3 regions of the Burkholderia savannae genome follow, and region 2 is predicted to be linked to each of the others. Evidence: predicted binding sites of a transcription regulator. Region 2 holds the regulator's gene; each other region holds the start of a gene.
The links. The regulator LexA, encoded in region 2, represses DNA repair genes until DNA is damaged. The targets are predictions, from matches to a motif close to ACTGTATNNNNATACAGT.
Positions count from the first base shown of each region.

Region 1: the regulator LexA is predicted to act here: its motif matches at 7,562-7,579, upstream of dinB (DNA polymerase IV).
Region 3: the regulator LexA is predicted to act here: its motif matches at 7,982-7,999, upstream of recA (recombinase RecA).

Region 1 covers NZ_CP013417.1:1,281,117-1,290,914, reverse strand. Annotated here, with positions in the region: gene fixL (oxygen sensor histidine kinase FixL) at 1-1,608, shown strand, start outside; gene fixJ (oxygen response regulator transcription factor FixJ) at 1,605-2,243, shown strand; gene folD (bifunctional methylenetetrahydrofolate dehydrogenase/methenyltetrahydrofolate cyclohydrolase FolD) at 2,520-3,377, shown strand; gene WS78_RS06405 (M3 family metallopeptidase) at 4,102-6,204, shown strand; gene dinB (DNA polymerase IV) at 6,392-7,552, opposite strand; tRNA gene WS78_RS06395 (tRNA-Met) at 7,928-8,004, opposite strand; gene WS78_RS06390 (MFS transporter) at 8,208-9,488, shown strand; gene WS78_RS06385 (NarK family nitrate/nitrite MFS transporter) at 9,530-9,798, shown strand, end outside.
Region 2 covers NZ_CP013417.1:2,068,998-2,078,795, forward strand. Annotated here, with positions in the region: gene WS78_RS10095 (sugar ABC transporter ATP-binding protein) at 1-539, opposite strand, end outside; gene WS78_RS10100 (sugar ABC transporter substrate-binding protein) at 679-1,641, opposite strand; gene WS78_RS10105 (CysB family HTH-type transcriptional regulator) at 2,419-3,345, opposite strand; gene WS78_RS10110 (sulfate/molybdate ABC transporter ATP-binding protein) at 3,416-4,471, opposite strand; gene cysW (sulfate ABC transporter permease subunit CysW) at 4,485-5,465, opposite strand; gene cysT (sulfate ABC transporter permease subunit CysT) at 5,462-6,355, opposite strand; gene WS78_RS10125 (sulfate ABC transporter substrate-binding protein) at 6,488-7,525, opposite strand; gene WS78_RS10130 (sodium:proton symporter) at 7,618-7,791, opposite strand; gene lexA (transcriptional repressor LexA) at 7,795-8,442, shown strand; gene WS78_RS10140 (hypothetical protein) at 8,507-8,830, shown strand; gene WS78_RS10145 (DUF2939 domain-containing protein) at 8,866-9,594, shown strand.
Region 3 covers NZ_CP013417.1:3,184,766-3,194,563, forward strand. Annotated here, with positions in the region: gene WS78_RS15715 (PglL family O-oligosaccharyltransferase) at 1-706, opposite strand, end outside; gene pilA (type IV pilus assembly protein PilA) at 947-1,492, opposite strand; gene WS78_RS15725 (TerC family protein) at 1,691-2,404, opposite strand; gene sucD (succinate--CoA ligase subunit alpha) at 2,545-3,426, opposite strand; gene sucC (ADP-forming succinate--CoA ligase subunit beta) at 3,571-4,737, opposite strand; gene WS78_RS15740 (DUF2889 domain-containing protein) at 4,817-5,428, opposite strand; gene WS78_RS35930 (YXWGXW repeat-containing protein) at 5,602-5,739, shown strand; gene recX (recombination regulator RecX) at 5,867-6,823, opposite strand; gene recA (recombinase RecA) at 6,823-7,893, opposite strand; gene WS78_RS15760 (response regulator transcription factor) at 8,097-8,837, shown strand; gene WS78_RS15765 (sensor histidine kinase N-terminal domain-containing protein) at 8,861-9,798, shown strand, end outside.

The sequences.
Region 1 (9,798 bases), 790 kb from region 2:
AAGCACACGCGCCAGCGCTTCGAGGCGCAGCAGGCGCTGTACGCGGAGGCGTTCTTCCGCCGCGCGATGGAGAATTCCGTGCTGATCGGCATGCGCGTGCTCGACATGCACGGCCGCATCACTCACGTGAACCCGGCGTTCTGCCGGATGACGGGCTGGGACGAGAGCGACCTCGTCGGCAAGACCGCGCCGTTCCCTTACTGGCCGCGTGACGCGTATCCGGAAATGCAGCGCCAGCTCGACATGACGCTGCGCGGCAAGGCGCCGAGCTCCGGCTTCGAGCTGCGCGTGCGGCGCAAGGATGGATCGCTGTTCCACGCGCGCCTCTACGTGTCGCCGCTCATCGACAGTTCCGGCCGCCAGACGGGCTGGATGTCGTCGATGACCGACATCACCGAGCCGAAACGCGCGCGCGAGGAGCTCGCCGCCGCGCACGAGCGCTTCACGACGGTGCTCGAGAGCCTCGACGCGGCCGTGTCCGTGCTCGCCGCGGACGAAGCGGAGCTCCTGTTCGCGAACCGCTATTACCGCCATCTGTTCGGCATCCGTCCGGACGGCCATCTCGAGCTGTCGGGCGGCGGCTTCGACAGCGCGCAGGCGTCGTCGGACTCGATCGACATGGTCGACGCGTACGCGGGCTTGCCCGCCGCCGCGCTCACCGAGAGCACGGCGGACGCGCAAGAGGTGTACGTCGAGAGCATCCAGAAGTGGTTCGAAGTGCGCCGCCAGTACATCCAGTGGGTCGACGGCCACCTCGCGCAGATGCAGATCGCGACCGACATCACCACGCGCAAGAAGGCGCAGGAGCTCGCGCACCAGCAGGAGGAGAAGCTGCAGTTCACGAGCCGGCTGATGACGATGGGCGAGATGGCGTCGTCGATCGCGCACGAGCTGAACCAGCCGCTCGCCGCGATCAACAACTACTGCTCGGGCACGCTCGCGCTCGTGAAGAGCGGCCGCGCGTCGCCTGAAACGCTGTCGCCCGCGCTCGAGAAAACCGCGCAGCAGGCGCTGCGGGCCGGGATGATCGTCAAGCGAATCCGCGAGTTCGTCAAGCGCAGCGAGCCGAAGCGGCAGCCGTCGCGGGTCGCCGACATCGTCGCCGACGCGGTCGGCCTCGCCGAAATCGAGGCGAGAAAGCGCCGGATTCGGATCGTCACCGAAATCCGCGCAAGAATGCCTATTATTTATGTCGACCCCGTGTTGATCGAGCAGGTGCTCGTGAACCTGATGAAGAACGCGGCCGAGGCGATGCAGGAGGCGCGGCCGCAGGCGGAAAACGGCGTGATCCGCGTCGTCGCCGACCTCGAATCGGGCTTCGTCGACATTCGCGTGATCGACCAGGGTCCGGGCGTCGACGAGGCGACGGCCGAACGCCTGTTCGAACCGTTCTACAGCACCAAATCGGACGGGATGGGCATGGGGCTCAATATCTGCCGCTCGATCATCGAATCGCATCGCGGGCGTCTGTGGGTGGTCAACAACGTCGAGCCGGACGGCTTCGTGTCGGGCGCGACGTTCCACTGCAGCCTGCCCATTGGGGAACCGGAGGATCTCGGTCACCGATCCGAGACATCGCCATCACAAACCGTAACGGGAGAGATATGAATAGCCCTGTCACCACCTCTCAGGAAACCGTCTTTGTCGTCGACGACGACGAGGCCGTGCGCGATTCGCTGCGCTGGCTGCTGGAGGCAAACGGCTATCGCGTGCAATGCTTCTCGAGCGCCGAGCAGTTCCTCGATGCCTACCAGCCCGCGCAGCAGGCGGGACAGATCGCGTGCCTGATCCTCGACGTGCGGATGTCCGGGATGAGCGGCCTCGAGTTGCAGGAACGTCTGATCGCCGAGAACGCGGCGCTCCCCATCATCTTCGTGACCGGCCACGGCGACGTGCCGATGGCCGTGTCGACGATGAAGAAAGGCGCGATGGATTTCATCGAAAAGCCGTTCGACGAAGCCGAGCTGCGCAAGCTCGTCGAGCGCATGCTCGACAAGGCGAGAAGCGAAATCAAGAGCGTCCAGGAGCAGCGCGCGGCGAGCGAGCGCCTGTCGAAGCTGACCGCGCGCGAACAGCAGGTGCTCGAGCGGATCATCGCCGGCCGCCTGAACAAGCAGATCGCCGACGATCTCGGCATCAGCATCAAGACGGTCGAGGCGCACCGCGCGAACATCATGGAAAAGCTCAACGTCAACACGGTCGCCGATCTGCTGCGGCTCGCGCTGTCGAAGAAGCAGGCGTAAGCGCTTCTCTCCCCCTCCGCCGCCCGGCGCGCGCCGGGCGAGCGCGTTCTTTTGCGGCGCGACATTCCGCCCGCCCCAACCGGTTTGCGCTCCCGCTCACCCCATCCTCCGTTGCGCCGCGCCCCGTTTTCCATTCGTCTCGCGCGCCGCGCGTGGCGCGATTCGACTCGATCGATGTCGGGTGACGGCAGGCGGGCGGTATAATTCGATGCTTCGCTGCAGCGCAACCTGGCGCCGCACGCCCGCATCTCCAACCTTGTCAAGCAGATTCCCACCATGACAGCCACCCTGATCGACGGCAACGCCCTTTCGAAGACCCTGCGCGCGCAAGCGGCCGAGCGCGCCGCCGCGCTCGCCGCACGCGGCCACCGGCCGGGCCTCGCGGTGATCCTCGTCGGCGACAGCCCGGCGAGCGAAGTCTACGTGCGCAACAAGATCAAGGCGTGCGAGGACAACGGCTTCTTCTCGCTGAAGGACCGCTATCCTGCGACGCTCTCCGAGCCCGAACTCCTCGCGCGCATCGACGAGCTGAACCGCGATCCGAAGATCCACGGCATTCTCGTGCAATTGCCGCTGCCCGCGCACATCGACAGCCACAAGGTGATCGAGGCGATCGCGCCCGAGAAGGACGTCGACGGCTTCCACGTCGCGAACGCGGGCGCGCTGATGACGGGCAAGCCGCTCTTCCGCCCGTGCACGCCGTACGGCGTGATGAAGATGTTCGACGCGTACAAGATCCCGCTGCAAGGCGCGAACGCGGTCGTGATCGGCCGCTCGAACATCGTCGGCAAGCCGATGGCGCTGCTGCTGCTCGAAGCGGGCGCGACCGTCACGATCTGCCACAGCAAGACGCGCGACCTCGCCGCGCATACGCGCGCGGCGGACGTCGTCGTCGCGGCGGTCGGCAAGCGCAACGTGCTGACGGCCGACATGGTGAAGCCGGGCGCGACCGTGATCGACGTCGGGATGAACCGCAACGACGAAGGCAAGCTGTGCGGCGACGTCGACTTCGCGGGCGTCTTGCAAGTCGCGGGCCACATCACGCCCGTGCCGGGCGGTGTCGGCCCGATGACGATCACGATGCTGCTCATCAATACGATCGAAGCCGCCGAGCGCGCCGCCGCGGCGGCCTGACGGCGAACGGCGCCGGGAACCTCGCGGCGCACGCGCCGAGCCGCTTCGATCGGCGATTCCCGTGCGCGGACGGCTCGCCGGCACCCGCCCGCGGCCCGTGCCGGGCGATGCGGCGGCGCAGTAGCGATCGGCGGGCGATGGCCGGTGATGCCTGCCGTTGGCCCACGGTGCGCCCGCGGTGCGCCCACTGGTAGCCGATGGCCGCCGCGCGACGCCGGTCGCGCCATGCACCAGCGCCGGAACGCCGTCGGCGCCCGCAACCTGCCATCGCCTCTGAGCCCCGCCAAGCGTTCGCCGCCGCGCTGTACGCCATGGCCGCGCCCCCAGTGCCGCCACGCATGCGGCGGCCCTCGTCTCGCGGGGCACCCCGAGCAAGGCGCGCCGCGCGGGCGACCGACGGCCCGAAGAAGAGGCGCAATGGCGGATCTCGCGCGCCACCCCCTCCGCCCTCGCCGCACACATGCCGCACCCGCGCCGCCTGCGCGAATCGAACGGCCTTGCGCACGCCCGCTTCGACGCGCCGCCCGCGCGCGCCGTCCGGCTTTCCCCGCTGCGTACGCTCGGTCACCCATCGGCGCCCGGCGTTCCCGCCCCAATCGCTTCGTTAGAAACTATCGATTGGAAAGCGCGCGATGCGCCCCAATAATGTCGACATGAAGCGACGATCGGCGCCGTGCGCCGCCGTCATTCGCCTAACCCGAAACCGAAACCGCCAGGGAGCACTATGTCCGTCAGCGCAAACGCCAACCCGCTTCTCGATTTCTCAGGCCTCCCCCGCTTCGGCGAAATTCGCCCCGAGCACGCGACGCCCGCGCTCGACACGCTGCTCGCGAACGCGAACGACGCCGTCGAGCGCGCCGCGCGGCCCGACACGCCCGCGACCTGGGCGGCCGTCGTCGAGATCATCGAGCATGCGACCGAGCCGCTCGGCCGCGCGTGGGGTGTCGTCGGCCACCTGAACGCGGTCGCCGACACGCCCGAGCTGCGCGCCGTCTACGGCGAGAACCTGCCGCGCGTGACCGAATTCTGGTCGAGCGTCGGCCAGAATCTCGCGCTCTACGAGAAGTACAAGGCGATCGCCGCGAGCGCCGAATATCCGACGCTGTCCGTCGAGCGCAAGAAGATCCTCGACAACGCGCTGCGCGACTTCCGCCTGTCGGGCGCCGAACTGCCCGAGGACCAGAAGCCGCGCTTCGCGGAGCTGCAGGAGCAGCAGGCGGCGCTGTCGAAATCGTTCTCCGATCACGTGCTCGACGCGACGAACGGCTACGCATACTTCGCGCAGGGCGAAGACGAGCTCGCCGGCCTGCCCGCCGATGCGATCGCAGCCGCACGCGAGGCCGCGCAGAAGGAAGAGAAGGCCGGCTGGAAATTCACGCTGCACTTCCCATCGTATTTCCCGGTGCTGCAATACGCTCGGAACCGCGCGATGCGCGAGGCGATGTACCGCGCCTACGTGACGCGCGCGTCCGAGCTCGGCCCGCAATACGGCGACGGCAAGGCCGACTGGGACAACACGACGATCGTCGCCGACCAGCTCGCGCTGCGCCGCGAGGAAGCGCAGATGCTCGGCTATCACGACTTCGCCGAGGTGTCGCTCGCGCCGAAGATGGCGGAATCGCCGCAACAGGTGATCGCGTTCCTCGAGGATCTCGCGAAGCGCGCGCGCCCGTTCGCCGAGAAGGACTGGGACGAGCTGCGCGCGTTCGCGTCGAGCGAGCTCGGCCTCGCGGCGCTCGAGCCGTGGGACGTCGCGTACGCGGCCGAGAAGCTGCGCGAGCAGCGCTACGCGTTCTCCGAGAACGAGGTGAAGCAGTATTTCCCCGAGCCCGCGGTGCTGAAGGGCCTCTTCACCGTCGCCGAGACGCTGTTCGGCGTGAAGATCGCGCGCGACGAAGCGCCCGTCTGGCATGAGGACGTGCGCTTTTTCCGCGTCGAGAATCGCGACGGCTCGCTCGTCGCGCAGTTCTATCTCGACCTCTACGCGCGCGAAGGCAAGCGCGGCGGCGCGTGGATGGACGACGCGCGCTCGCGCGCGAAGCGCGGCGACGGCAGCGTGCAGACGCCCGTCGCCTATCTGACGTGCAACTTTTCGGCGCCGATCGGCGGCAAGCCCGCGTGCTTCACGCACGACGAAGTGATCACGCTGTTCCACGAGTTCGGCCACGGGCTGCATCACATGCTCACGCGCGTCGACGAGATCGGCGTATCGGGCATCAACGGCGTCGAATGGGATGCGGTCGAGCTGCCGTCGCAGTTCATGGAGAACTTCTGCTGGGAGTGGGACGTGCTGTCGTCGATGTCGTCGCACGTCGACACCGGCGAGCCGCTGCCGCGCGCGCTGTTCGACAAGATGCTCGCCGCGAAGAACTTCCAGAGCGGCCTCGGCACGCTGCGCCAGATCGTGTTCTCGATGTTCGACATGCTGCTGCACGTCGACTTCGATCCCACGGCGGACAACGCGAGCGTCAACGATTTCGCGCGCGAGATCAACGAGCGCTTCCACGTGATCCCGCAAGCGCCGTTCTCGCGCTGGCCGAACACGTTCAGCCACATCTTCGCGGGCGGCTATGCGGCCGGCTACTACAGCTACAAGTGGGCCGAAGTGCTGTCCGCCGACGCGTATGCGGCGTTCGAGGAAGCGGCCGGCTCGGCGGGCAGCGTGCTCGACGCGACGACGGGCGCGCGCTACCGGCGCGAGATCCTCGAAGTCGGCGGCAGCCGCGCGGCGATGGATTCGTTCAAGGCGTTCCGCGGCCGCGAGCCGAACATCGACGCGCTGCTGCGCCACAGCGGCATGGCGGACGCCGCGCCGGCGCGCGCGTAACGCAACGCACGCGCCGGCGCGGCGCGCTCGAGCCCGACGATCGGCCGAGCACGCGACGCCCCACCGCTGCTCCGCTGCTCCGCTGCTCCGCGATCCGCGATCCGCGATCCGCAAAAGACGGCAACCTGTTGGCATGGGTTGCCGTTTTTTTTATCGCCCGTCGACACGGCAAGTGCCGGCCGCTCGATCACGCTTCGGGCGACGCGTCGTCGTCGAGACTTTCGTCCTCGTCGTCGAACAGCGCGATCTGCCCGTGCCGCTCGGCGGTATCCTCGTCGATCCGCACGCCGACGCCCAACAGCCGCACCGCCTGCTTGCGGCGCGCGAGCCCTTTCGCGAGCAGCGCGACGGCGGTCTCGGCATCGGTCGCATCGGCGACGCATTCGACCGTCGTGCGCTGGAAATCCGCGAAGCGGATCTTCACGTACAGCTTTCTGATCGAGCGCGCGGCGCCCGCCCGCTCGATCCGCGCATCGAGCAGCACCGTCAACCGCCGGATCTCGGCCGCGCATTGGTCGAGCGTGGCGAGATCCTGGACGTAGGTCGTCTCGACGCTCACCGACTTGCGCTCCTGGTCCGCGCGCACCGGCCGCTCGTCGATGCCGCGCGCGAGCTCGTGGAGCCGCCGGCCGAACGCGCCGAACTCGTGATGCAGATCGAACAGCGACCAGCCGCGCAGCTCGTCGCAGGTGCGGATGCCGAGCTTGTCGAGCCGCGCCGCCGTCACCTTGCCGACGCCGTGCAGCTTGCGCACGGGCAGCGCGGCGACGAACGCGTCCACTTCGTGCGGCCGCACGACGAAAAGCCCGTCGGGCTTGTTCCAGTCGGACGCGATTTTCGCGATGAACTTGTTCGGCGCGACGCCCGCCGACACCGTGACGCCCACCGTGTCGCGCACGCGCTCGCGGATCTCGCGCGCGATCAGCGTGCCGCTGCCGTGACAGCGCGTCGCGCGGCTCACGTCGAGATACGCCTCGTCGAGCGACAGCGGCTCGACGTCGGGCGTGTAGTCGCGATAGATCGCCATGATGAGCCGCGACGCCGCGCGGTACTTGTCCATCGCGGACGGCAGAATCAGGAGATCCGGACACTTGCGCATCGCAAGCGCCGACGACATCGCCGAATGCACGCCGAAGCGGCGGGCCTCGTAGTTGCAGGTCGCGATCACGCCGCGCTGATCGGGGCGGCCGCCGACCGCGAGCGGGCGGCCGCGCAGCGACGGATCGTCGCGCATCTCGACCGACGCGTAGAAGCAGTCGCAGTCGCAATGAATGATCTTGCGCGCGAACGGGGCCGCGTCGCCCGAAGGCGGCGAAGACGTGTCGGAGGAAGGCGTCGGCTTGTCCAAGGTGCCGATACTGTACAAAAACACAGTGCGTGTTTCAACTGTGCGGCGGGGCGTGACGCCAAGCGCCCGAAAAGAAACAGGAACGCCGGCTGCAGCGGTTCGAACACACGGCAAGCGCCGCGCCGCGATCGCGACGACGGTCGCTCGATGCATATGCATCGAGCGAGAAGAAACAGGCATGCCAAGCATCGCGCGCACGCGTCGCTCGCGCAACCGTCAAGACCGGACGAGACGAGCACGCCGCCCGATCGAAGTCGAATGAAGCCGAAAACGGGAGAAAACCGGACGCGGAAAAACAAAAACCCGGCTCGAGAGCCGGGTTTTTGTCTTGGCGATTCGCGCATCGGTCACTTGCGCGTGGGACATCGCCGAATTTGGTTGCGGGGGTAGGATTTGAACCTACGACCTTCGGGTTATGAGCCCGACGAGCTGCCAGACTGCTCCACCCCGCGTCAGAGAAATAAAAGTATATGGGTTTTAAGCAGGTACGTCAAACTTTATTTCAAACAATCGTCACACACGCCGCCGCGCACCCGCCGATCGAACTAGTCCGGTCGACCCATCGGCACGCACGCGCCCGTTCTCCCGGCGAATAGGCAAGCGCGCCGCCCGTCCCTACTCTTGAGACGCTCCTCCTCGTCCCGAGAGAATCGTCATGGCTTCAATCTCCGCTCCTCCCGCATCGCTCGACAAGCGCGCGATGCCCGTGCTCGCGTCGAGCACGATTGCGTTCACGCTGTGCTTCGCCGTCTGGATGATGTTCGCGATCCTCGGCATTCCGCTCAAGAAAACGCTCGGCCTGAACGACACCGAATTCGGCCTCATCGCCGCGATGCCCGTGCTCACCGGCTCGCTGATCCGCGTGCCGCTCGGCATCTGGACCGATCGCTACGGCGGGCGCATCGTGTTCTTCATCCTGATGCTCGTCACCGTCGCGCCGATCTGGCTGATCGCGTACGCGACCGAGCTCTGGCAGTTCCTCGTGCTCGGCCTCTTCGTCGGGCTCGCGGGCGGCTCGTTCTCGGTCGGCACGCCGTACGTCGCGCGCTGGTTCCCGAAGGCGCGCCAGGGCCTCGCGATGGGCGTGTTCGGCGCCGGCAACTCGGGCGCGGCCGTCAACAAGTTCGTCGCGCCCGCGCTCATCGCCGCGGCCGGCACGTGGACCATCGTGCCGCGCGTCTATTCGATCGCGATGCTCGCGATGGCGCTCATCTTCTGGGTGTTCTCCGCGACCGATCCCGCGCACCGCTCGACAAACGCGACGTCGCTGCGCGCGCAGCTGCGCGTGCTGAAGGACCCGCGCGTGTGGCGCTACTCGCAGTACTACTCGGTCGTGTTCGGCGGCTATGTGGGGCTGTCGCTGTGGCTCACGCAGTACTACGTCGGCGAATACGGCTTCGGCATCCAGTCGGCCGCGTTCCTCGCCGCGTGCTTCTCGCTGCCGGGCGGCGTGCTGCGCGCGATCGGCGGCTGGCTGTCCGACCGCTACGGCGCGTATCGCACCACCTGGTGGGTGATGTGGGTGTGCTGGGTGATGTTCTTCCTGCTCAGCTATCCGCCGACCGACTTCACGATCCGCGCCGCGCACGGCCCGCTCGGCTTCCATCTGTCGCTCACGCCCGTCATGTTCACCGTGCTGCTGTTCGCGGTCGGCATCGCGATGGCGGTCGGCAAGGCGTCGGTCTTCAAGTTCATCGCCGACGAGTTCTCGGACGACATCGGCGCGGTGTCGGGCATCGTCGGTCTCGCGGGCGGCCTCGCCGGCTTCGCGCTGCCGATCCTGTTCGGCGCACTCGTCGATCTGACGGGCGTGCGCTCGACCTGCTTCATGCTGCTCTACGGCGCCGTCAGCGTGAGCCTCGTCTGGATGTACTTCAGCTTCCGCGCCGAGCGCGCGGCGCACGACCAGCGCGTGCTCGCCGCCCGCTCCGCGTGAGCAGTTCCTTCGTCATCTTCGTTCACTCAACGGATTCGATCATGTCCACTTCTCTACTCGTGCGCTGGGACCCCGAAAACCCGGCCTTCTGGCAAGCCAAGGGGCGCCCCGTCGCGTGGCGCAATCTCGCGATCTCGATTCCCGCGCTGATGCTCGCGTTCGTCGTCTGGTCGCTCTGGAGCGTCGTCGTCGTCAATCTCGATCGCGCCGGCTTTCACTTCAGCAAGAACCAACTGTTCTGGCTCACCGCGCTGCCCGCGCTCTCGGGCGCGACGCTGCGCATCTTCTATTCGTTCCTCGTGCCGATCTT
Region 2 (9,798 bases):
ATCGCGGTCGGCTCGTCGAGGATCAGCACGCGGCACTCGCCCGCGAGGCTTCGCGCGATCTCGACCAGTTGCTGATGGCCGATGCCGAGCGCGCCGACGGGCGTGTTAGGGTCGAGCGCGTCGAGCCCGACGCGCGCCATCGCCGCGCGCGCGTCGTCGGCGAGCCGCCGGCGGTCGATCACGCCGAACCGGTGCGGCAGGCGATCGAGAAACAGGTTTTCGGCGACGGTGAGCGTCGGAACGAGATTGAGCTCCTGCATCACCATCCGTACGCCGAGCGCCTCCGCGTGCGCGCGGCTCAGCGGCGCGTACGCCGCGCCCGCGAGCCGCATCGCGCCCGCCGTCGGCGCGACGAGCCCGGCCACGATCTTCGACAGCGTGCTCTTGCCCGCGCCGTTCTCGCCCGTCAGCGCGAGCGCCTCGCCCGCGTGCAGCGCGAGCGACACGTCGGCGAGCACGGGCTCGGCATAGGTCTTGCCGATGCCCGTCACGACGAGCGTCGGCGCGTCGGGCATCGAATCTGGGTCGGTCGAATCCATCGCGATCCTGATGAAATACGGTTGTCGCGATCCGCGCAGCCGCGCGGACGGGGACGCGAGGCGGCCGGGGTCACGCTCTGACCGGATAACGGCCGCGCCGCGGCGATCTTGAGCGGCGAGCCGAAGCCGCCGCGCCGGGTCAAGGCTTCGTCACGAGATCGACCGGGGTCGCGACGATGCCCGTCATGTCGGCCTGCTTGCGGTGCTCGGCGAGCGCCTTCAACGCAGTATCGATGCCGAACACGGCCTGCTTCGCCGCGTACTGGTCGGCGGTCGCGAGCACGCGGCCGCCCCTGAGCATCGGCTTGATCGCGTTGATGTTGTCGTAGCCGACCACGTACACCTTGCCCTGGCGACCCGCCGCGCGCACCGCGGACACGGCGCCGATCGCCATGTTGTCGTTGCCGCAGAGGAGCGCCTTCAGGTTCGGGTATTCGTTGAGCATCGCGGAGGCGACCGCATTGCCCTTGTCGATCTCCCATTCGCCCGACTGGACCGACACGACCTTCGCGCCCGCCGCCTTCATCGCGTCCTGGAAGCCAGCGGTGCGCTGCTGCGCGTTGGTCGTCGTCGGCACGCCCTCGACGATGCCGACCTGGTCGCCCGCCTTCAGCCGCTTCGCGAGGTAGTCGCCGACCATCCGCGCGCCCTTGCGGTTGTCCGGGCCGACGAACGGCACGTTCAGGCTCTTCGACTTGAGCACGTCCGGATCGAGCCGATTGTCGATGTTGACGACGATGATGCCCGCGTCGACGGCCTTCTTGACGACGGGCACGAGCGCCTTCGAATCGGCGGGCGCGAGCACGATCGCGTCGACCTTCGACACGATCATCTGCTCGACGATGCGGATCTGGCTCGCGGTGTCGGTTTCGTCCTTGATGCCGTTCGTGACGAGATCGAACTGGCTCGCGTTGTGTTTCTGGTATTCCTTCGCGCCGTTCTCCATCGTGAGAAAGAACTCGTTGGCGAGCGACTTCATCACGAGGGCGACCTTCGGCTTGTGCGCGGTCTGCGCCCGGGCGGCCGAGAACGGTCCGGCGGCGGCGACGGCGACGCAAACGGCCGCGGCGGCTAGCACGCGGCGGCGGAGGCTGACATCCATGCGACTCTCCTGGCAGTGGTTGTTGTCCCGGGCGGACCGAGTGTCGTTTTGACGACGAGCAAACGTTTGCGCGAACCGGCCCGACACGACGTTTCAACGATCTGCGCCACGAAGGGGATACGACGGAAGTGACTGCCTGCGTATGGTCGGCCGCGCAAACTGCGCATCCCGGTCCTTTTTCTTGATATCGGGAGCGCCTATCGTCAGCTTTTTCTGCGCGTTACGCAACGCCGATTCGGGCAATTAAGGGTTTGTTCGGAGAAAACGGCCGGAAAAACGACCGACGGCGCGATACGGCGCGGCGCGGTGCGCGGGAGGCCAGCGAAAATGCGGGCGCGGCGCAGAACGGAAGCGCGACGCCGGATCGGCACAATCGAAACGTGCCGCGTGCGCGGGGCGGCGAGCGCGCCGCCGTCTCGCGTGCGGCCGAATGGTCGAATGGTCGAATGGTCGAATGGTCGAATGGTCGAATGGTCGAATGGTCGAATGGTCGAAGGCCGGCCAGCCGGCCGCGGCGATGCGTTCTGCGCATTTCGCGCGCAGGCCGCGTGTGCTGTCGGCGCACGACGAAGGAACGACGCGCGCCGAACGCGCCGCAGCGAACGCACGCAACCCAACCGTTACGCGGCGATCGGGCGGCGAGCTGGAGTCGGCCCGGCGACCGCGCGCCGGCGCGCGGCGGCTTCGCACGACGGCCGGGCCGGGTCGTGCGGAACCGCGCCGCGCGGCTCCGTCACCGCAGCCGCGCGCGAGCCGTCGCGCGCACCCGACGCACACTCAGGCCGCTTCGCGCAACTGCCCGGCGATCTCGCCTTCGGACAGATGCGGCGCGAACATCTCGATCAGCCGGTACGCATAGGCGCGCAGGAACGCGCCGCGGCGCAGGCCGACGCGCGTCGTGCTCGCCTCGAACAAGTGCTGCGTGTCGAGCGCGACGAGCCCGGTGTCGCGCTGCGCGTCGTACGCCATCGCGGCGACGACGCCGATCCCCATCCCGAGCTCGACGTAGGTCTTGATCACGTCGGCGTCGATGGCCGTGAGCACGACGTCCGGCACCGCGCCCGCGTTCGCAAACGCCTGGTCGATATGCGAGCGGCCGGTGAAGTCCTGGTCGTACGTGATGATCGGGTATTCGGCGATATCGTCGAGCGTCACGTTCTCGCGGCCGACGAGCGGATGCCCCTTCGGCACGACGACGACGTGATGCCACGAATAGCACGGGAACGTGACGATGTCCGGATAGCGGTCGAGCGCCTCGGTCGAGATGCCGAGATCCGCCTCGCCGTTCAGGATCATCTGCGCGATCTGCTGCGGGCTGCCCTGGCGCAGCGCGAGATGCACCTTCGGATAGACCTCGGTGAACTGGCGGATCACCTTCGGCAGCGCGTAGCGCGCCTGCGTGTGCGTCGTCGCGACGACGAGGTGGCCGCTGTCCTGGTCCGCGAACTGGCGCGCGACTCGGCGCAGGTTCTCCGCGTCGAGCAGCATCCGCTCGATCAGCTGATGAACGGCCTTGCCGGGCTCCGTGAGGCCCGTCAGGCGCTTGCCGCGACGAATGAAGATGTCGACGCCAAGCTCGTCCTCCAGATCCTTGATCTGTTTCGACACGCCCGACTGCGACGTGTAGAGCACATTCGCGACTTCCGTCAGGTTCATGTTCTGACGCACCGCTTCGCGCACGAAGCGCAATTGTTGAAAGTTCATGGGTAGCCTCTCAGGCGTTGTCTTTGTTGGTCTGTGAAATCCGCATGCGCGAGTCGCCCGCCGCGCGCCGTCAGCGCGCCGGGAACACGCGCACCGCGCGCGGCACGGCGGTAAGCGCGTCACCGACGTCGAGCGACAGCGCGCGCCACGCGTTGCGATCGAGCTCGGCCTCGAGCACGCCGCCCGCGCGCGCGGCGAGCTCGATGCGCACCGAGCCGCCGAGCGGCACGACGCGCCGCACGTCGGCCGCGATGCCGTTCGCGCGCGCATCGGGCGCGACGAGCTCGAGGTCGTGCGGCCGCACGTACGCGCGCGCGGGGCCCGCGAAATCGGCGTCGACGGCGATCGCATCCGCCGCGCCGTGCGCGACGAAGCCCTTGCCGCTCACGGTGCCGTCGAGCCGGTTCGCCGCGCCGAGGAACTCGTAGACGAACGCGCTTTGCGGATGATCGTAGACGTCCTGCGGGCTGCCGACCTGCTCGACGCGGCCGTGATCGAGCACGACGATCCGGTCGGCCACTTCGAGCGCCTCTTCCTGATCATGCGTGACGAAGATCGTCGAGATGTGCAAATCGTCGTGCAGCCGGCGCAGCCAGCCGCGCAGCTCCTTGCGCACTTTCGCGTCGAGCGCGCCGAACGGCTCGTCGAGCAGCAGCACCTTCGGCTCGACGGCGAGCGCGCGCGCGAGCGCGATCCGCTGCCGCTGGCCGCCCGAGAGCTCGGACGGATAGCGCTGCGCGAGCCAGTCGAGCTGCACGAGCGACAACAATTCATGCACCTTGGCGCGGATCGCGGCTTCGCCCGGCCGCTCGCGCCGCGGCTTCACGCGCAGCCCGAACGCGACGTTCTCGAACACCGTCATGTGCCTGAAGAGCGCGTAATGCTGGAACACGAAGCCGACCTGCCGCTCGCGCGCGCCGACCGACGCGACGTCGAGCCCCTGCAGCACGACCTGCCCCGCATCCGCGTGCTCGAGGCCCGCGATCACGCGCAACAGCGTCGTCTTGCCGCAGCCGGACGGCCCGAGGAGCGCGACAAGCTCGCCCGCCGGAAAATCGAGCGTGACGTCGTCGAGCGCGGTGAAATCGCCGAAGCGCTTGTGCAGATTACGAACGGTGATGCCCATCTGGTTTGCCTCTTTACGAAATCGACGAAGTGACGGCGGCGCTCGGGTGCGCGGCGGGCGCGCCGTCGCGCCCCTGCGCGAGGTCGGCGGACAGCCGCCGCTCGGCGAACAGCTTGAGCGCGAGCGTGACGAGCGCGAGCAGCGCGAGCACCGACGCCACCGCGAACGCGGCTGCGAAGTTGTACTCGTTGTAGAGAATCTCGACGTGCAGCGGCATCGTGTCGGTCTGGCCGCGGATGTGGCCGGAGACGACCGACACCGCGCCGAACTCGCCCATCGCGCGCGCGTTGCAGAGGATCACGCCGTACAGCAGGCCCCACTTCACGTTCGGCAGCGTCACGCGCCGGAAGATCTGCCAGCCGGACGCGCCGAGCACGCGCGCCGCTTCCTCCTCGTCGCTGCCCTGCGCCTGCATGAGCGGAATCAGCTCGCGCGCGACGAACGGGAACGTGACGAAGATCGTCGCGAGCACGATGCCCGGCACGGCAAAGATGATCTGCACATCGTGCGCCTGCAGCCACGGCCCGAGCCAGCCCTGCGCGCCGAACAGCAGCACGTAGACGAGGCCCGAGATCACGGGCGACACCGAGAACGGCAGGTCGATGAGCGTCGTGAGGAGCGCGCGGCCCTTGAACTCGAACTTCGCGATCGCCCACGACGCACACACGCCGAACACGAGATTGAGCGGCACCGCGATCGCGGCCACGGTCAGCGTGAGCTTGATCGCCGACCACGCATCCGGGTCGGCGAGCGATTCGACGTAGAAATCGAAGCCCTTGCGCAGCGCCTCGACGAACACCGCCGCGAGCGGCACGACGAGAAAGAGCGCGAGGAACGCGAGCGCCGCGCCCGTGAGCAGCCAACGCACCGCGCGCGGCTCGCTGACGGGATCGAGGCGGCGTGCGCGCACGCCCGCGTCGGCGGCGCGGCGCGGCCCGCGGCTCGCATCGGCGGGCGCCGCGACTGCGCGGGACTGAGCGGCGTCTTGGCTCATTGCGCGCCTCCGAGTGCCGTCACCGCCTGCGCGGCGGGCGCCGGGCCGCTTGCGCCGCGGCTCGTGCGGCGCTGCAGGTACCACTGCAGCGTGTTGATGAAAAGCAGCATCACGAACGACACGACGAGCATCACGACCGCGAGCGCCGTCGCGCCCGCGTAGTCGTACTGCTCGAGCTTCGTGATGATCAGCAGCGACGTGATTTCCGACTTCATCGGCACGTTGCCGGCGATGAAGATCACCGAGCCGTATTCGCCGAGCGCGCGCGCGAACGCGAGCGCGAAGCCCGTCAGCAGCGCGGGCGTGACGGCGGGCAGCACGACGCGGCGGAACGTGAGCCAGCGCGACGCGCCGAGGCACGCGGCCGCCTCTTCCTGCTCGCGCTCGAAATCCTCGAGCACCGGCTGCACGGTGCGCACGACGAACGGCAGGCCGATGAACGTCAGCGCGACGAGCACGCCGAACGGCGTGAACGCGATCTTGATGCCGAGCGGCGCGAGATAGCTGCCGATCCAGCCGTTCTGCGCGTAGACGGCCGCGAGCGAGATGCCCGCGACCGACGTCGGCAGCGCGAACGGCAGGTCGACGATCGCGTCGACGAGCCGCTTGAACGGGAACGAGTAGCGCACGAGCACCCACGCGACGAGAAAGCCGAACGCCGCGTTGACGAGCGCGCCGCCGAGCGCGGCCGAGAACGTGAGCCGATAGGACGCGACGACGCGCGGCGACGTCGTCGCGGCGACGAACTGATCCCACGTGAGCGTGGCCGTCTTCAGAAAGGTGGCGGCGAGCGGGATCAGCACCACGAGGCTCAGGTAGGCCAGCGTGATGCCGAGCGTCACGCCGAATCCGGGCAGCGCGCTCGGCTTGCGGAAGGTGAACGTCGTCATGCGGAATGCTCTTCCAGGGTGATGCACATGGGTTCAACGGCTCGACGGACGCGCGTTGCACGCGCGTCCGTCGGCCCGGTATCGTTGTGTTGCGGCGGGCGCGCGCCCGTCACGGCGCGCGCCCGCCTTCGCTCATTGCGGCTTGTAGATCGAATCGAACACGCCGCCGTCGGCGAAATGCGTCTTTTGCGCATTGGTCCAGCCGCCGAACGTATCGTCGACCGTGTACAGCTTCAGCTTGGGGAACTGCTTCGTGAGCGCCGCCGGCACGTCCTTCGAGCGCGGCCGGTAGTAATTGCGCGCGGCGATCTCCTGCCCTTCCTTGCTGTACAGGAAGTTCAGGTAAGCCTCGGCGAGCTTGCGCGTGCCCTTCTTGTCGACGACCTTGTCGACCACCGCGACGGGCGGCTCCGCCAGAATGCTCGCCGACGGCACGACGATCTCGAACTTGTCGGCGCCGAACTCCTTGATCGACAGGAACGCCTCGTTCTCCCATGCGATCAGCACGTCGCCGATGCCGCGCTGCACGAAGCTCGTCGTCGCGCCGCGCGCGCCCGAATCGAGCACGCCCGCGTTCTTGTAGAGCTTCGTGATGAAGTCCTTCGCCGTCTGCGCGTTGCCGCCCGGCTTGTGCTGCGCGTACGCCCACGCGGCGAGATAGTTCCAGCGCGCGCCGCCCGACGTCTTCGGGTTCGGCGTGACGATCGACACGCCCGGCTTCACGAGATCGTCCCAGTCCTTGATGCCCTTCGGATTGCCCTTCCTCACGAGGAACACGATCGTCGACGTGTACGGCGACGCGTTGTCCGGCAGGCGCTTCTGCCAGTCCTTGTCGACGATGCCCTTGTTCGCGAGCGCGTCGATGTCGTACGCAAGCGCGAGCGTCACGACGTCCGCCTGCAGCCCGTCGAGCACCGAGCGCGCCTGCGCGCCCGAGCCGCCGTGCGACTGCTTGAAGTTCACCGTCTCGCCCGTCTTCGCCTTCCACGCCTTGCCGAACGCCTGATTGACGTCCTGGTAGAGCTCGCGCGTCGGATCGTAGGAGACGTTCAGGAACGTCGTGTCCGCGAGCGCCGGCGTGAGCGCGCCAAGCGCCGCCGCCGCGCCGAGCGCGAGTGATGCGATGAGACGGCGCGCGCCGCCCGCCAGCCCCGTATTGCGCTTGACCATCCGTTGTTCTCCAAATGTGTGGGTCATGGATTGCGATGTCGGGCCAGTCTAACGAACAGGTTTCATCATTAAAAATAATCGTTCCTCATTTTTTAATACTCAAAAGTGGTAACGACCGCCCGATCGACGGCTATCGCGACCGAAGCGCCGCTGCGACGCAGCCGGATCGCGGCGGAACCGCCGCGATAGCGCCGAACTTCAAGTAACGCTTGAATTTCCTCGGGCACTGTATAAAAATACAGCTCACTGTCTATCCATACAGTCATGCCATGATCAAACTCACCGCCCGTCAGCAGCAAGTGTTCGACTTGATCCGTCGCGCGATCGAGCGCTCGGGGTTTCCGCCCACGCGCGCGGAAATCGCCGCCGAGCTGGGCTTCAGCTCGCCGAACGCGGCCGAGGAGCACTTGCGGGCGCTCGCGCGCAAGGGCGTGATCGAACTGGCGGCGGGCGCGTCGCGCGGCATCCGCCTGCTCGGCCTCGAAGACGCGCCGCACCAGCTGACGCTGCCGCACGCGGCGCTGATGCAACTGTCGCTTCCGCTCGTGGGCCGCGTCGCGGCGGGTAGCCCGATCCTCGCGCAGGAGCACATTTCGCAACGTTACGCGTGCGATCCCGCGCTCTTCTCGAGCAAGCCGGACTACCTGCTGAAGGTGCGCGGCCTGTCGATGCGCGACGCCGGCATCCTCGACGGCGATCTGCTCGCCGTGCAGAAGCGAACCGAGGCGAAGGACGGGCAGATCATCGTCGCGCGACTCGGCGACGACGTCACGGTCAAGCGCCTGAAGCGCCGGCCGGGCGGCGTCGAGCTGATCGCCGAGAATCCCGATTACGAGAACATCTTCGTGAAGGCCGGCAGCGCGGAATTCGCGCTGGAAGGCGTCGCCGTCGGGCTGATCCGCCCGGGCGAGTTCTAAGCGCCTTTCGGCCAGCCGCGGCCCCGCCCGTCTATCCGCCATTCGACTGGATCAGGAGAACCCTATGGAACGCCTCGCCCGCCTGCTGCCCTTCCGCCAATTCGGCCGCCTGCGTCATCTGCGCGGGCGCACGCCATGTGCGCCGCTCGCCGCCGCCGCGCAGCCGCCCGGCGATGCCGACACGCAGCTGCCGTTGTCCGCTTTGCCGGCATTCGCGCGCGTGTCGCTGAACGGTTCGCTCCATCACGCGGAGCCCGCGCGACGCGCGCCGGTGCGCGTCTATCACGGGCCGTCGCGATTCATCATGGTGGGGACGGTCGACGCGATCTGCCGAATGATCGACCGGTGCATTGCCGAGGAACGTTCGTTGACTCAGCAAGGTCTCTGATCTTCCGGGTCCGTCCGTTTCGCCGTGGAGGCCGCTTGAATCCTGCCGTGCGCCCGCAAAAGCGTTTTCTGAAGCCGGTGTCGATCGTCATCGCGGTCGTCGTCGCCGTGTATGCGTATGCGTCGCCGTATCTCGCGCTCAGGCAAATCAAGCAGGCGATCGACTCGCGCGACGCACAGGCGATCAGCGCGCACGTCGATTTCCCCGCGCTGCGGATCAGCCTGAAGCAGCAGCTCACCGACGAATTGATGCGGCGCATCGACGCGCAAAAGCGCGACAATCCGCTCGCGATCATTGGCGCGTTGATCGGCTCGGCGCTCGTCGGCCCGCTCGTCGACGCCTATGCAACGCCCGACGGCGTCGCCGCGCTGTTGAGCGGCTTGCCACCGCGCGCGCAGCCGGGACAGCGGCCGCCCGAATTGAATCAACCGGGTGATCAAACGGCAAGCCTGCCCGCGTCGTCGGCACCCGGCGCGGTTGCCCCGGCAAGCAGCGCCGGCAACTCCGCCACCGCTTCGAGCGGCCCGACGCCCGCGGCAAGCAGCGCCGCAGCGCAAGCTGGGCCGTCGTCTGCGGCAAGCGTGCCCGCCGCCGCAGGTGCGCATCCTGACGCATCGCCGCAGACGAGCGCGCACTACCGGAGCTTCGACGAATTCGTCGTCACGTATCGTCGCGACGACGGTAGCACGCGCTATGCGGCGATATTTCGCCGCAGCGGAGTCTTCGGGTGGAAATTGTCAGCGGTCGATTTGCACGACGATTGAATGTGAATCCGCGCGTCGACCGCCCGCTTCACCAAGCAAGTAGGCCAAGACACATGCCGCGTACATCGCGTATACGCGTAAACCATGTACAGTTCGCCGACCATCCGGTGGGAGCGCCTTGCAGCGGGGAGCCGGAAGTCCGCTCACCTGAATGCCGCGTGCGCTCCCAGACGCACTGGAACCGGTTCTGTCCTTCTACACGCT
Region 3 (9,798 bases), 1.1 Mb from region 2:
AGAAGCCGGCGACGACCATCACGCCCACCTGCAGCCACGGCCCGCGCGACACGGTGAGCGCGAGCCCGACGGACAGGAACACCGACAGCGCCGCCCACGCGAGCGCCGGCATTCGGCGCGTCTGCACGAGATAGAGTGCCCCCGCGAGCGCGAACGCGATGTAGGTCGCGAGGTGATTCGCCTGCGCCATGTTGCCGTACGGCCTGCGATCGACGCTCACGCCGTACGACACGACGAACGGCGAGAACGTCGGCTCCAGATGGAACAGCTGCACGAGCTGGCTGGCGACGGCGAAGATGCCGCCGACGATGGTCGCGCCCGCGATCATCCGCGCGACCATATCGGCCATGTTCGCGCGCGCGAGCGCGTAGCCCGACTGCATCGCGACGAGCGCGCCGAGCAAATAGCCCACCGCGAGCCAGTTCATCGACGGTTGACGCAGCGGCAGCAGCGCGACCTGCGCGAGCAGCACCGCGCCGAACCCGAGCGGCGCGACGAGCGCCAACGGCGCCGCGAAAGGCTGCGCGGTGCGCTCGGCTTTCACGAGCAGGACGACGGTCGCGCCGAGCACCCAATACAGCGCGAACGCGGCGAATTCGGAATAGAAGGTCGGGATCGGATACGTGTGGTTCGTGACCGCATACGGCAGGATCAGGGCGACTGCAAGCGCGATCAGCGACAAAGAACGCAGAAAAGAGGAAGGCATGAGCGAACCGGGTGTCAGCAACCGGCGCACTATACAAAAAAAACCTCCCGCTGTGCGGGCCCGGAGCACCGGTCGCACCTCGTCATCGCGTCACGCACCAATGCGGTGCCGCGGCAATGGCCCGTTTGTCGGCCAATGCCCGCGACGTCCGGCGCGGCCCCCGCCCATCGCTCGCCCCGTCCCCTCGCTACGCACCCCGCCGTGCCCTTCCGGCGCTTCGCCGCCGCCCGCCGCCGCCCTTCACGCGCGACATTCCGGCGGCGCGAGCTTGCCGGCCAGGGTCGGCGCGTCGGTCGGCATCGGCCCGGCGCCCGGCGCGGGAAGCGACGACGACGCCTTGCCGTCGACAAAGCACTCCCACGTGATCGCGCCCGCCTGGACGACGCCCTTCGACAACGCGACGCGCGCCGTCGGCGTGTCCGCCCGGTCCGGCGCCGACGGCACGAGCACGAGCGTATTCGCGCCCGCCGCCGCGACGCGCGTCGTGAATGCGACCACGATCTGCCCGGTGTCGTCGTCGACGCGAATCGATTCGACGTTGCGCGTGCCCGGCGGCGACACGTAGCCGCCCGCGAAACCGCCGCCGCTCGCTGCATTCTCCGCGACCGCGAGCCGCGCGGACGCCGCGAGCGCGAGCCCCTCGCCGACCCGGCTGCGCGCGAGGTAATCCTGATACGCGGGAATCGCGTACGCCGCGACGACACCGACGATCGCAAGCACGATCATCAATTCGATCAACGTGAAGCCGCGGCCACGCCCCGCCGCGAGCCTCGATGCGCGCCACATCCGGCGCAGCGCGCGCACGCCGCCCACGCGCGGCAATGAAAGCGCCGAAAACGACGATAAAACGGAAAGAACTTCGCTCATGACAGGCTCCGAAAACGAAACACGCCTGCCGGATGAGGCAGGCGTGTCGATCGTAGCCAGCGGCCGGCGACGCGGGCAGTCGGCCGGACGGCCGACGCCGCGAAACGCGTGCGTCGGTCAGCGGGAGCCCGCCGCGCCCGATGCCGCGCGCCGCTTCTTCAGCGCGTAGCCGGCGATCACGACGAAGAGCGCGCCCGCGACGCTCGCGCCGTAGATCGCGGCGGGCGTGTCGAGGAGCGGCCAGCGGTCGCCCGCCGGATCGTTGACCATCAGGCCGCCGGCGATCCAGCCGAGCAGCGCCGCGCCGAGCGTGATGAAGATCGGGAACCGATCGAGCAGCTTGAGGACGAGCGTGCTGCCCCAGACGATGATCGGAATGCTCACGAGCAGGCCGAAGATCACGAGCGCGATCCGGTGGCCCGGGTCCGCCTGTTCGGCCGCGCCGGCGATCGCGATCACGTTGTCGAGGCTCATCACCGCGTCGGCGATCACGATTGTCTTCACCGCGTCCCACAGCCTGTCGGCGGGCTTGATGCTGTCGTGCGCGTCGTCGGCGGGCGCCATCAGCCGCACGCCGATCCACAGCAGCAGCACGCCGCCCGCGAACTTCAGGAGCGGCACGTCGAGCAGCAGCACCGCGAACGCGATCAGCACCACGCGCAGCACGATCGCGCCCGCCGTCCCCCACAGCACGCCGCGCACGCGCTGTTGCGCGGGCAGGTTGCGGCAGGCGAGCGCGATCACGACCGCGTTGTCGCCGCCGAGCAGGATGTCGATGACGACGATTTGCGCGACGGCGCCCCAATGGAGCGAGGCGAAGAATTCGAACATGAGAGCGAAGCGAAGGAAGTGGGGCCGGCATGCGTTCCGCCCGCGCCGGGCGGCCCGGCGCAAGGCTTACGGAACGATTGCGCGAGCATAACAAAAAACGCCGGCTAAGCCGGCGTTTTTCGTGGCGATGAAACCGATGCTTACAGCGCTGCCTTCAGCAGGCGGCCCATCTCCGACGGATTGCGCGTAACCGTGATGCCGCACGCTTCCATGATTTCCAGCTTCGCTTCGGCCGTATCCGCGCCGCCCGAGATCAGCGCGCCGGCGTGGCCCATGCGCTTGCCCGGAGGCGCCGTGACGCCCGCGATGAAGCCGACGACCGGCTTCTTCATGTTGTCCTTGATCCACTGCGCGGCGTTCGCTTCGTCCGGACCGCCGATTTCGCCGATCATCACGACCGCGTCCGTATCCGGATCGTCGTTGAACATCTTCATCACGTCGATGTGCTTCAGGCCGTTGATCGGATCGCCGCCGATACCGACCGCCGACGACTGGCCGAGGCCGAGCGCGGTGAGCTGCGCCACGGCTTCATACGTCAGCGTGCCCGAACGCGACACGACGCCGATGCGGCCCTTGCGGTGGATGTGACCCGGCATGATGCCGATCTTCAGTTCGTCCGGCGTGATCGTGCCCGGGCAGTTCGGCCCGAGCAGCAGCGTCTTGCGGCCTTCGCGGCGCATGCGGTCCTTCACTTCGATCATGTCGCGCACGGGGATGCCTTCCGTGATGCAGATCGCGAGATCGAGATCGGCTTCGACCGCTTCCCAGATCGCAGCCGCGGCGCCCGCCGGCGGAACGTAAATGACCGACACGGTCGCGCCGGTTTCTTCCTTCGCTTCCTTGACGCTCGCGTAGATCGGAATGCCTTCGAAATCCTCGCCGGCCTTCTTCGGGTTCACGCCCGCGACGAACGCTTCGCGGCCGTTTGCGTATTCACGGCAGGCGCGCGTGTGGAACTGGCCGGTCTTGCCGGTGATGCCCTGCGTGATGACCTTCGTGTCTTTGTTGATCAGAATCGACATGTAATGACCTCTGTTCGATCGGCGTCGCGAGAAAACCGCGCCGCCATGCGTGTTCAATGTTGCGCTCGGGAAAACGCCGGGCTGCCCCGAATCCTCCCGCCCCGCTTGGGGGCCTGGCGCGCAGCGCCAGGTGCGGGCGGCTCGTTACTTGCCCGCAGCCGCGGCGACGACCTTCTGCGCCGCTTCTTCCATGCTGTCCGCCGAGATGATCGGCAGGCCGGATTCCGCGAGCATCTTCTTGCCGAGGTCTTCGTTCGTGCCCTTCATGCGCACGACGAGCGGCACGTTCAGGTTCACGGCCTTCGAGCCCGCGATCACGCCTTCCGCGATCACGTCGCAGCGCATGATGCCGCCGAAAATGTTCACGAGGATCGCCTTCAGGCCCGGGTTCTTCAGCATCAGCTTGAACGCTTCGGTGACCTTCTCGGTCGTCGCGCCGCCGCCCACGTCGAGGAAGTTAGCCGGCTCGCCGCCGAACAGCTTGATCGTGTCCATCGTCGCCATCGCGAGGCCCGCGCCGTTCACGAGGCAGCCGATGTTGCCGTCGAGCGAGATGTACGCGAGATCGAACTTCGACGCCTCGATTTCAGCCGGATCTTCCTCGTCCAGATCGCGGTACGCGACGATTTCCGGATGACGGAACAGCGCGTTCGAATCGAAGTTGAACTTCGCGTCGAGCGCGATCACCTTGCCGTCGCCCGTCAGCACGAGCGGGTTGATTTCGGCGAGCGACGCGTCCGTTTCCCAGAACGACTTGTACAGGCCCTTCAGGATTTCGCGCGCTTGCGCAAGCGACGCGTCCGGCACGCCGATCTTCTTCGCGAGATCGTCGGCTTCGGCGTCCTGCAGGCCCAGCGACGGCTCGACGGCGACCTTGTGGATCGCTTCCGGCGTCTTTTCCGCGACTTCCTCGATGTCCATGCCGCCTTCGCTCGACGCCATCACGACGACCTTCTGCGACACGCGGTCAATCACGATGCCGACATACAGTTCCTTCTTGATGTCCGCGCCTTCTTCGATCAGCAGACGGTTGACCTTCTGGCCTTCCGGACCGGTCTGGTGCGTCTTCAGCTGCATGCCGAGGATCTGGTTCGCGTACTCGCGCACTTGCTCGAGCGACTTCGCGACCTTCACGCCGCCGCCCTTGCCGCGGCCGCCCGCATGAATCTGGGCCTTGACGACCCAGACCGGGCCGCCCAGCTCTTCCGCCACCTTGACGGCCTCGTCCACCGAGAACGCCGGCTTGCCGCGCGGTACCGCGACTCCGAATTTCCGCAGGATTTCCTTACCCTGGTACTCGTGAATCTTCATGCGTGATTCCTTCAGTCTGTGAGTTGGCTAAAAAAAGTCGATTGACGATCGCTTCTTCTGACGATTCAAGCGTTCGCCCTCATTCCTTCGCACCGTCCAAGCCCTCGCGCGCGGGGCGGCTCGTGCCGTACCAACGCGGATAGAACTGCCGAACCGCTTCTCCGTCGAACCGCAGCGCGTGACAACGGCCGAGCTGGAACGGCGGCTCCGCGGCCGGCTGGCCTCGCCCGTCCGTCTGGCCGCCCAATTGCTCGCGCACGTCCCATACGTCGCCCGCGAACGCCTGGATCGCGGCCGTCGGCAACACCGCGCACAGCTCGGTCAGGTGCGAGCAGCCGGCGACGCCCGACAGCAGCCGGGAGACGTCGCGACGGAAATGGCGGAAGAGGTTGAGCCCGATGAGGACGCGGTAGGCGGATTGGGCGGATTCGCATTGACCGGGATAGGGTACCCAGTCGGACGACGCGTCGACGTCGACGATATTGAGTTCGCGATCGATCGTGACGCGCAGCCAGAGCTCGTGAATCGGCAGGCCGTTCGGCCTGGCGCCAGACGCGGGCGCGACGTCGCGCGGCTTGTGATCGGTCAGGCAGGCTTCGATGTCCCACAAGCCGTCGGCACGCTCGTAGGCTTCCGCTCGAATTGCGCGGCGATGGCGCAACTGACGGGATACGGGCTCGGATAGCGGCATGCGGGAAGGTGAAGCCGAAGAGGGAAACTCGGCGATTTTAGCATATCGCCCGCCCGTGCCCGGTCTGGCCCCGTGCGAGGTTTCGAGGGTTTCGGGGCGCGATGCGGTCGGTGGTCGGCGGTCGGCGGTCGGCGGTCGGCGGTCGGCGGTCGGCGGTCGGCGGTCGATGGTCGATGGTCGATGGTCGATGGTCGATGGTCGATGGTCGATGGTCGATGGTCGATGGTCGATGGTCGATGGTCGATGGTCGATGGTCGATGGTCGATGGTCGATGGTCGATGGTCGATGGTCGATGGTCGATGGTCGATTAGTCAGCGTAGCGGCTCACGGGGCCGTTGCAAGGCATTCGTGCAAATTCTTGCATCGTGCCCTGCCGTCCGACGCAAGCTGGAGAAAGCGAATCAGCGAAAGCGCACCGGCGCAACCGGCTCGTTGCGTTCAATCGCCGCCGAATTCGTCGACGTCGCCTTTCAGTAACTTGGCGATCGTCGCGCTCGAAAAACCGCGCATCGCAAGAAAGCGCGCCTGCTTCGCGCGCTCGGCAGGTGTTTGCGGCACAGTGCCGAACTTCTTGCGCCAAACCGACTGAGCGCGCTCGAATTCACTCTCGCGCAATCGAGTGCCGACGGCCTCGACGAGCGCGTCGCCGACCGCATGACGCTTCAACTCGCCGACGATGCGCGCCGAACCGACGCGCGACGCGCGCCGATGCACGAGGCTTTCGGCGAACCGCGAGTCGGACAGCCAGTTTTCCCGCTCGAGCGCATCGAGCAACGACTCGATATCGTCACTTTCTTCGGCGTGCAGCGCGAGCTTGCGTGCAAGCTCCGCGCGGCTGTATTCGCGGCGCGACAGATAGGCAATCGCTCGCCCTTTAAGCGTGCGCGCGGGACGCTGCGATGCCGGCGAGCGCTCGGCGCCCCCGGACGCGGGCGCGGACGAATCGGAATGAAAAGGCGGCGCGCGCCGACGCGACCGGGGCCCGGCCTGACTCGTTCGCGTATAGACGTCGCCCGCCGTCTCCCCCCGCTCCTTCACGGACGAAAACGCTGACGACGCCCGCGAGCGGCCTTCGGTACGCAAGCCGCCTGCCCGACCGCCGCCGGACACATCGTCGTTCGCACCGACGACGCTTGCCGACGAACGCCGCCGCGCAGCGTCGTGAGCATCGAACGATTCGTACGGATCGAAGGAATCGTCCGATTCCAGCGCAACCGTTCGCCCAAACGAAACGAGGGCATCATCGGATGCCCTCGCTGCCGGGCGGCCGACCGGCCGCCCTTCGCTCGAAACCGTCGTGCGCGCTTCGCGTTCGACGCGGGGCTCGTCGGCGGACACCGTCCGCGCACCGTGCCCTGCCTGCCGCGAATCCGCGCCCTCCCGGTTCTTGCGCATTACTCCTCTTCGTCCATGATCTCGGCTTCGGAATTGGCACCCTGCGGCATCGCGGCGACGCCGAGCGATTCGCGAATGCGATTCTCGATCTCACGCGCGATTTCCGGATTCTCGCGCAGGAATTCGCGCGCGTTATCCTTACCCTGGCCGATCTTCTCGCCGTTATAGCTGTACCACGCGCCCGCCTTGTCGACGATCTTCGCCTGCACGCCGAGATCGATGATCTCGCCCTGACGCGAAATGCCTTCGCCGTACAGGATGTCGAAGATCGCTTCGCGGAACGGCGGCGACACCTTGTTCTTGACGACCTTCACGCGCGTTTCGTTGCCGATCACCTCGTCGTTCTTCTTGATCGAGCCGATCCGGCGGATGTCGAGGCGCACCGACGAATAGAACTTCAGCGCGTTGCCGCCCGTCGTGGTTTCCGGGTTGCCGAACATCACGCCGATCTTCATCCGGATCTGGTTGATGAAGATCACGAGGCAGTTCGTCCGCTTGATCGTGCCCGTCAGCTTGCGCAGCGCCTGCGACATCAGGCGAGCCTGCAGGCCCGGCAGCGAATCGCCCATCTCGCCTTCGATTTCGGCCTTCGGCACGAGCGCCGCGACTGAGTCGATGACGATCATGTCGATCGAGCCCGAGCGCACCAGCGCGTCGGTGATTTCCAGCGCCTGCTCGCCGGTGTCCGGCTGCGAGATCAGCAGCTCCGGCACGTTCACGCCGAGCTTCGATGCGTACTGAACGTCGAGCGCGTGTTCCGCATCGATGAACGCCGCGGTGCCGCCCAGCTTCTGCAGCTCGGCGATCACCTGCAGCGTGAGCGTCGTCTTGCCGGACGATTCCGGCCCGTAGATTTCGACCACACGACCGCGCGGCAGGCCGCCGACGCCGAGCGCGATGTCGAGGCCGAGCGACCCCGTGGACACCACCTGGATATCCTCGACCGCCTCGCCGTCGCCGAGCCGCATGATCGACCCTTTGCCGAACTGCTTCTCGATCTGCGCGAGCGCGGCGGCAAGCGCCTTGCTCTTTTCGGCAGTCAGCCCGGAGCCTTTCTTGCTTTCTTCCATGAATCGTCCTTTGCTATGATGAGCAGCGTCTGATACAAACGCACCGGCTTCGACACGGCCAGCAAGCCGTTAGGTGCGCGATGCAGACACTGTATAAAAAAACAGTGGTTTATGCAAGCCCGCGTTGCGGGCAGGCATCGCCCATATTTCGGAGACAGCCGCGCGCAGCGCCATCGCCGCGGAGCAGCAATCGGTTGCGCATCATGCGAATTCTCATCGCCGAAGACGACAGCATACTCGCGGACGGTCTCACCCGGTCACTCCGCCAATCGGGCTATGCCGTCGATCACGTGAGGAACGGCGTCGAGGCCGACACGGCCCTGTCGATGCAGGCGTTCGACCTGCTGATCCTCGATCTCGGCCTGCCCAAAATGTCCGGCCTCGACGTGCTGCGGCGCCTGCGCGCGCGCAATTCGAACCTTCCCGTGCTGATCCTGACGGCCGCCGACAGCGTCGACGAGCGCGTGAAGGGGCTCGATCTCGGCGCCGACGACTACATGGCGAAACCGTTCGCCCTCAACGAGCTCGAAGCGCGCGTGCGCGCGCTGACGCGGCGCGGCGCGGGCGGCGGGCCGACCGTCGTGCGGCACGGCTCGCTGTCGTTCGACCAGGTCGGCCGGATCGCCTATGCGAACGACCGCGTGCTCGAGCTGTCCGCGCGCGAGCTCGGGCTGCTCGAGGTGCTGCTGCAGCGGATCGGCCGGCTCGTGTCGAAAGAGCAGCTCGTCGATCACTTGTGCGAATGGGGCGAGGAAGTCAGCAACAACGCGATCGAAGTCTACGTCCACCGGCTGCGCAAGAAGATCGAGCCGAGCGGCGTGCGCATCACCACCGTGCGCGGCCTCGGCTACTGCCTCGAGAAAGCCGCGCCCGCGGCGAACGACGCGCCGGCCGCAGCCGCGCCGCAGCCGGCCGCCTCCGCCGCGAGCCCGTCGCTGCGCTGAGCCCACCCGCGAGCGAGCGGCCGATGGCCACGCCGGTCCGTTCCCCTCACGCCGCGCGCGGCCCGGCCGATGCGGCATCCGATGCGGACGCCGCGCGCGACGCGCGCTACGAGAACCCGTTCGCGCCGCCAGACGAAACCGATGCCGCCGAAGGCCCCCGCCCGCGCTCGCTGTTCGGCGAGATTCTCGACTGGATGCTCGCGCCGCTCCTCCTGCTCTGGCCGATGAGCATCGCCGTCACTTATCTCGTCGCGAAAACGATCGCGAACGGCCCGTTCGACCGCGCGCTCGAAACCGACGCGTACGTGCTCGCGCGGCAGATCACGCCGGTCAACGGCGTCGCCGAACTGAAACTGCCGCAGGCGACGCTCGACTTCCTGCGCGCCGACAACGTCGACAGCCTGTACTTCCAGGTGCTCGGCACGCGCGGCGAGCTCGTCGCGGGCGAGGCCGACCTGCCGCTGCCGCGCGACGACGACCGGCCGTCGCCCGGCGTCGTCGTGTTCCGCGACGACATGCTGCGCGGCAACGACGTGCGCGTCGCGTACACGACCGTCGCGCTGCCGGGCGCGACGGGCTCGCAGCCCGTGCTCGTGCAGGTCGGCGAGACGCTCGACAAGCGCAACGCGCTCGCGAACGACATCATCAAGGGCGTGATCCTGCCGCAGTTCGTGATCCTGCCGCTCGCGATCCTGCTCGTCTGGTTCGGGCTGTCGCGCGGGCTCGCGCCGCTCACCGCGCTGCAGGCGCACATCCGCAACCGGCGCCCGGACGACCTGTCGCCCGTCGAGGCGAAGCGCGCGCCGCCCGAGATCGAGCCGCTCGTCACGTCGTTCAACGATCTGCTCGCGCGCCTCGAGCAGAACATCACGCTGCAAAAGCGCTTCATCGCCGACGCCGCGCATCAGATGAAAACCCCGCTCGCCGGCTTGCGCACGCAGGCCGAATTCGCGCTGCGCCA